2 linked regions of the Casimicrobium huifangae genome follow. The protein of the gene in region 1 interacts with the protein of each later gene in a pairwise test. Links are inferred from orthologs where the notes say so. Each region holds a gene or a part of one and is shown in the gene's direction. Other genes may lie near its edges.

Region 1 (3,817 bases):
GCCGAAGAAGAAATCGAGGTCGCCTACGAAGGCGCTGCGGTCGATATTGGTTTCAACATCAACTACCTGCTCGATGCGCTGGCGACGCTGTCGTCAAACGAAATCACCATTGCGCTGCAGGATTCCTCGGCCAGCGCGCTGTTTACGGTGCCCGGTCGTACCGACTTCAAATACGTGGTGATGCCGATGCGCATCTGACGATGGCGGGTTTGCAGGAGCGGCTTTGCCGCGACTCTATGTCTTCATTCCTCGTTGAAGGTCGCGGCGGCGCCGCTCCTACTGAAAACGAAAACCAAAAGCAGAAAAAGTTTCATGTCCGATACCGATAAAAAGCCCGCTGAATACAACGAAGATTCGATCCGCATCCTGAAAGGTCTGGAGGCCGTCCGCAAGCGCCCCGGCATGTACATCGGTGACACCGGTGATGGCACCGGCCTGCATCACATGGTGTTCGAGGTGCTCGACAACGCCATTGACGAAGCGCTCGGTGGCTACTGCGACGACATCAAGGTGATCATTCATGCCGATAACTCGGTATCGGTCACCGACAACGGTCGCGGTATCCCGACGGCGATCAAGCAGGACGACGAGATGAAGCGCTCGGCGGCTGAGATTGTGATGACCGAGCTGCACGCAGGTGGCAAGTTCGACCAGAACTCATACAAAGTGTCCGGTGGTTTGCACGGCGTCGGTGTTTCGGTGGTGAACGCGCTGTCGGACTGGTTGAAGCTCAAGATCTGGCGCGAAGGCAAAGTGCATGAGATGGAGTTCCGCCAGGGCGTACCGGTGGCGCCGCTCAAAATTACCGGCGAAACGCGCAACCGTCGTGGCACGGAGGTGCATTTCCTTGCCTCAATCGAGACGTTCCAGCTGGTTGAATACCATTTTGAAATTCTGGCCAAGCGCATTCGTGAGCTCTCGTTCCTCAATCACGGCGTCAAGATCGAGCTGATCGACCAGCGCACCGGCAAGAGCGAAAACTTCGCGTACTCCGGCGGTATCAAGGGCTTCGTCGAGTACATGAACAAGGCGAAGACCGTTCTGCACAAGAACATCTTCTATTGCAGCGCCGAGAAGAATGGCATCACCGTTGAAGTGTCGATGCAGTGGAACGACAGCTACGGTGAAAACGTGCAGTGTTTCACCAACAATATTCCGCAGCGTGATGGCGGAACCCATCTGACTGGCCTTCGCGCGGCGATGACGCGTACCATCACCAAATACATCACCTCGAACGAACTGGACAAGAAAGCCAAGGTCGAGGTTTCGGGCGACGACCTGCGTGAAGGGCTGACCTGCATCCTTTCAGTGAAGGTTCCGGACCCGAAGTTCAGCTCGCAGACCAAGGACAAACTGGTGTCGAGCGAGGTTCGCCCGGTGGTCGAAGAAATCTGCGCCGACAAGCTTGCCGACTTCCTGCTCGAATATCCGAACGACGCCAAGGTCATCTGCGGCAAGATTGTCGAAGCCGCCCGTGCCCGTGAGGCCGCCCGCAAGGCGCGCGAGATGACGCGACGCAAGGGCGTGCTTGATGGCATGGGTCTGCCCGGCAAGCTCGCGGACTGTCAGGAAAAAGACCCGGCGCTCAGCGAGCTGTACCTGGTGGAGGGTGATTCCGCCGGCGGCACCGCCAAGCAGGGCCGCGACCGCAAGTTCCAGGCGATCCTGCCGCTGCGCGGCAAGGTGCTGAACGTCGAGAAGGCGCGCTACGACAAGGTGATCTCCAGCGAACAGATCGTGACGCTGATCACCGCGATGGGCACCGGCTTCGGCAAGGACGATTACAACCCTGACAAGCTGCGCTATCACCGCATCATCATCATGACCGATGCGGACGTCGACGGCGCCCACATCCGCACGCTGCTGCTCACCTTCTTCTATCGCCAGATGACCGATCTCGTCGAGCGCGGCAACATCTACATTGCGCAGCCACCGCTCTACAAGGCCAAAGTGGGCAAAGAAGAGCAGTACCTGAAGGATGAGCTGGAACTGAAGCAGTTCCTGCTCAAGATTTCGCTCAAGGGTGCTGAGTTCAAGCCGTCAACTGATGCCGAGCCGCTGTCGGAAAAGGGGCTCGCCGATCTGGCGCGGCAGTACCTACTGGCGGACGCCGTGATCGATCGCAACGCCCGCACCATTGATCGCCGTGCGCTGGACGCGCTGCTTCTCGGTGCGCAGGTGTCACTCGCTGATGAAGCCTCTGCCAAGGCAGGTGCTGAAGCGCTCGCGGCGCGCGTCGACGATGCGGAGCTGGCTGTGGAGCCGTTCTACGACGAGAAGAACGAGGAATGGGTGCTGCTGCTCAAGCGCACGCATAACAACCGTACCAGCCAGACGGTGCTTGATCAGCACTTCCTCGCCAGCGGCGATTACCACCAGATCCAGAAGGCGGCCGAACTGCAAGCCATGGTCGGCGAGGGTGCCGTGGTCGCTCGCACCGACAGCAAGGGCAACCGTGAAGAAGCCCGCATGTCAGGCTTCAAACAGTCGCTTGACTGGCTGCTCGACAAAGCCCGCGCCAACCTCTCGATCCAGCGCTACAAGGGCCTGGGTGAAATGAACGCCGAGCAACTGTGGGAAACCACGATGGACCCGAAGGTGCGCCGCCTGCTCAAAGTGCAAATCGAAGACGCCATCGCCGCCGACGAAATCTTCACCACGCTGATGGGCGAAGAGGTCGAACCGCGACGCGCGTTTATTGAGGGGAATGCGCTGGGGGTGCGGAATTTGGATGTGTAGTCCTGTCTCGAAGTGGATGAGTTGAGACTTGTGGGGAAGAACTCGTGGAAGCGACCGAACCGTAGTCACAACAAATCCAAGCATCAAGAAGTTGATTTCCTAGGCAACGAGCGAGACATTGAGGGAGGTAGACATTTGCGGCCCACACCAAGGAGAACCAAATGAAGTGCGCCATACTTTGCGTCTCAATACTTGCGCTGACTAGCTGCGCGTCGGCCGTCATGGAGCGCTACGTCGGCAAGCTGATGTCAGAAGCGGTCATGGATCATGGCATGCCGTCCAGTGCGTTCGACGTAGAACCAGGCAAGCGAGCCTTTGTTTGGTCGCGATCCATGTACTACTCGTTCGGCGGCGGGTCGACGACAACGGGCAGCGTTATTGGTGGCAACTTGTTTGCGTCCACCTACGTTTCGCCAGCGATGACTACGCAGCAAACCTGCCAATATGTTGCGTTTGCCGACCGCATCAGGACCGACATCGAGGGGCCAGCGGCGTGGCGTATTACCGGCTTCAGAAAACCGTCGCTACTGTGTGAGTAGCTGACGTGATCGATGTCTTTCTATGGGTCAAAGGCAAGGTCTACTTTTTAGCTGCATTTGCGTTCTTCCTGTACGCGGGCAAACAATTCGTTGACACGGAGTACTGGCCAAACTTTCTGCTATTTTCGCTGGCGGCAAACACCTATTGGCGATTTGTCGGTGCTGTGTACATGTTCAACCGCGATCGGCAAGAGCGTGATGAGGTCAACTTTCTGATCAACATGTTGACCGGTGGAATGTTTGTGATCAGCGCAATGTTGGCGTTCTATCGCTCAATAGAATGAACTATTGCCGCTCTGATAGCCCAGGTTGGGCGGATACCCGCCAGGGTCATCCGGTATAGTTGGCTTGACGGAAATGGTGGATGACGCTTCGCGTATCCAGCCTATGCTGGTCACTCGTCACTTAAACGGATTGACCACCTTGACCGTTCCAATCACCTGCCCGTGCTGCAGGTCTTCGCTGTAAAGCGTTTCACATTGCGCGAGCGTTGCTGCGGCGACGATCAGGCTGTCCCAATGTGAAAGCTGGTAGCGCGT
Region 2 (3,577 bases), 2.5 Mb from region 1 along the record:
TTGGAAGCGAGCGTGATCTTCTGGACGGCCGGAGCGGGCGGGGGTGACGGCGGTTTCGGGGGTTCCGGAGCTTTCGGGGCAGCTGCCGGTGGCGTTGCTGCCGGCGGTGCTACCGGAGCGGCCGGAGCCGGGGGAGCAGCCTTTTTGACGAGGTCGGGGTCGCACTCAGCGAGCGCCATGGCCGGCGTCCAGAAACCGGTGCGCCAGCACAGATTGCAGGAAGCGTTGTTGGTGCCGTAACGGCCGCTGCGCACGACGTTGTTGTCGGCAGCGCCAGTGGCGGAGATGACGTAGGCGCTGTTGGCCGGATTGGCTTGCGCGAACACTACGCCCGCGGAAAGCGCAACCACTGCACCAGAGACAGCGCTAGCGATTAAGCGAAGTTTCATTGGTTTTGTACCCCTTGAAGGCTTGAGACGATGTCGTGGCGACTGTGTCCGGCAACACGCAACACGACGTGGCACCGGGCAGAGCCCCCTCCTGATGCAATATAACACCGCCCTTTTCAGGGGCGCAACGCACCGGACGTGACTTGAGGTCTTGTCCTACAAACGACAGATTTGCTGTCGCAGTTACGCAACTGACACCCCGAGTGATCGGGTGAGGGGGCTTACCACCGGTGCTCGCCGGGGCCACAGCGACAAGTCAGAACACGCGGGCCACCGTTCGCGCACGGGACAGGCGATATTTTTCCGCTCTCATTGATCCTGTCTTGCGACAGGCCGGCGCCCGCCGGAATAAAATGCGCGGTTAACCTTTTGATTTTGCAGACAGGTATTCGCCTCCGTTATGGATCAATTCGCAAAAGAAACGCTACCGATCAGTCTCGAACAGGAGATGCGCACGTCGTACCTCGACTACGCCATGAGCGTGATCGTGGGCCGTGCGCTGCCGGATGTGCGCGACGGTCTCAAGCCGGTGCACCGCCGCGTGCTGTTCGGCATGCACGAGGCGAATAACGTCCACAACCGGCCCTACGTCAAGTGCGCCCGCATCGTGGGCGACGTGATGGGCAAATTTCACCCGCATGGCGACAGTGCGATTTATGACACTCTGGTGCGGATGGCGCAGAACTTTTCGCTGCGCTACACGCTGATCGACGGTCAGGGCAACTTTGGCTCGGTGGACGGCGACAACGCGGCGGCGATGCGCTACACCGAGTGCCGTCTGCAGAAGATCACGGCCGAAATGCTCGGTGACCTGGAAAAGGAGACCGTTGACTTCCAGCCGAACTACGACGGCAAGGAGCAGGAGCCGACCGTCCTGCCGACCAAGTTTCCGAATCTTCTGGTCAATGGCTCGTCGGGCATCGCGGTGGGCATGGCCACCAACATTCCGCCGCACAACTTGAGCGAAGTGATCGACGGCACGCTGGCATTGCTGAAGAAGCCCGATACCGACATCGAAGAACTGATCAAGCTGGTACCGGCGCCGGATTTCCCCACCGGAGGCTACATCTACGGCCTGGAAGGCGTGCACAACGGCTATCGCACCGGCCGCGGCCGAGTGGTGATGCGCGCCAAGACGCATTTCGAGCCGATTGGTAAGACCGATCGCCAGGCCATCATCGTCGACGAGATCCCGTATCAGGTCAACAAATCGACCCTGCTGCAGAAGATTGGCGAGCTGGTCCGCGACAAGAAGCTGGAAGGCATCTCAGACCTGCGCGACGAGTCCGACAAGTCGGGTATGCGCATCGTCATCGAGCTGAAGCGCGGCGAAATTCCGGACATCGTCCTCAACAATCTTTACAAGAACACCCAGCTGCAGGACAGCTTCGGCATGAACATGGTGGCGCTGGTTGACCAGCGGCCGCGCGTGCTGAACCTGAAGGACTTCCTCGAACAGTTCGTCCTTCACCGTCGCGAAGTTGTTACTCGCCGCACCCAATTCGAACTTCGCCAGGCGCGCGCCCGCGCCCACATCCTCGAAGGTCTGGCCGTTGCGCTGGCCAACGTGGACCCGATCATCGAGTTGATCAAGGCGTCCGCCACACCGGATGAGGCGCAGACGGCGCTGACCGGCAAGCTCTGGAAGTCCGAGCTGGTGGCCGAGATGGTTGCCCGTGCCGATGTGGACTTCCTGCGCCCGGATGGCGTCGGCCCCGAATACTGCTGGCAGCCTGCCGACCAGGCCTATCGCCTGACCGACGTGCAGGCCAAGGCCATTCTCGAAATGCGCCTGCAGCGCCTGACGGCGATGGAGTCCGACAAGGTCATCGCCGAGTACAAGGAGGTGATCGAGACGGTGCGTGATCTGCTCGACATCCTGGCCAAACCGGAGCGAGTGACAAAGATCATCGCGACCGAGCTGACCGACATCAAAAAGCAGTTCGGTGACGGCCGCAAGTCGGAAATAGTGTTGAACGCCGAGGAAACCTCGATCGAGGACCTGATCAAGCCGCAGGACATGGTGGTTACGCTGACTCACGGCGGCTACTTCAAGGCGCAGCCGGTCGAGGAATACCGCGCCCAGAAGCGCGGTGGCCGCGGCAAGCAGGCGACGGCGACCAAAGAAGAGGACTTCGTCGAGAAACTGTTCATCGCGAACACGCACGACTACATCCTGTGCTTCTCGAACCGTGGCCGGGTCTACTGGCTCAAGGTCTACGAGGTGCCGGAAGGCGGCCGCAACAGCCGCGGCAAGCCGATCGTGAACCTGTTCCCGCTGCAGGATCGCGAGAAGATCACCGCGATCGTGGCAACCAAGACGTTCGAGCCGGACAAGTTCATCTTCATGGCAACCAGCATGGGTACCGTGAAGAAGACGTCGCTGGAGGACTTCAGTCGGCCGAAGAAGACCGGCATCATCGCGGTTGACCTTGATGATGGCGATTACCTGATCGGCGCCGCGCTGACCGACGGCAAGCACGACGTGATGCTCTTTGCCGACAGCGGCAAGGCGGTTCGCTTCGACGAGAACGATGTGCGCAGCATGGGCCGCAACGCCCGTGGCGTGCGCGGCATGATGCTCGAAAAAGACCAGCGCATCATCGCGATGCTGGTCGCCGGCGGCGAGGAACAGCAGGTGCTGACGGCCACCGAGAACGGCTTCGGCAAGCGCACGCCAATCATCGAATACACCCGCCACGGCCGCGGCACCAAGGGCATGATCGCCATCCAGCAGAGCGCGCGCAACGGCAAGGTCGTCGCAGCGACGCTGGTGAGCCCGGGCGACGAGGTGATGCTGATCACCACTGGCGGCGTGCTGATCCGCACGTCGGTCAAGTCGATCCGCGAGTCGGGCCGCTCGACCCAGGGCGTCACGCTGATCAAGCTCGACGACAGCGTCAAGCTGTCCGGTATCGAACGCATCGACGAACCGGACGTCGAGCCGGGCGAGGGCGATCAGGGCGAGCTGATCTGAGTTCGGATGCGCCACGCGGATTGATTTTGCGTGGCGCGCCGTTGCTCATCTTTTCGTCAAGAATCGCATTCAGATTGGGCTCAGGCGATGTTTTTATGAATAGTCGACTGTTAGCCAAATCCAGCCACGAGCCCAATGCGGCTGCGGCTACCGTGAAAAAGGTGCTGCCAGTGGCACTGCTGTCTGACGGCCGCTGCGTTGCCGCCGAGCC

The links.
Region 2: the proteins of gyrB (region 1) and gyrA interact in binary tests that used the Escherichia coli proteins (3 or more experiments, as listed by UniProt). The link is inferred for Casimicrobium huifangae from one-to-one orthologs.

The regions. Positions count from the first base shown.
Region 1 is NZ_CP041352.1:2,576-6,392, forward strand. Bases 1-3,025 are described here. They hold gyrB (DNA topoisomerase (ATP-hydrolyzing) subunit B), read left to right. Parts: upstream 1-312; coding sequence 313-2,739; downstream 2,740-3,025. Other genes in these bases: dnaN (DNA polymerase III subunit beta), read left to right, coding at 1-198; FKL89_RS00020 (hypothetical protein), read left to right, coding at 2,901-3,025. Also shown: more of FKL89_RS00020, read left to right, coding at 3,026-3,278; FKL89_RS00025 (hypothetical protein), read left to right, coding at 3,284-3,562; FKL89_RS00030 (PIN domain-containing protein), read right to left, coding at 3,680-3,817. UniProt on the Escherichia coli protein: DNA gyrase negatively supercoils closed circular double-stranded DNA in an ATP-dependent manner to maintain chromosomes in an underwound state.
Region 2 is NZ_CP041352.1:2,478,191-2,481,767, reverse strand. Bases 403-3,577 are described here. They hold gyrA (DNA gyrase subunit A), read left to right. Parts: upstream 403-789; coding sequence 790-3,366; downstream 3,367-3,577. Other genes in these bases: FKL89_RS20470 (hypothetical protein), read left to right, coding at 3,462-3,577. In the rest of the region: FKL89_RS11250 (OmpA family protein), read right to left, coding at 1-389. UniProt on the Escherichia coli protein: A type II topoisomerase that negatively supercoils closed circular double-stranded (ds) DNA in an ATP-dependent manner to maintain chromosomes in an underwound state.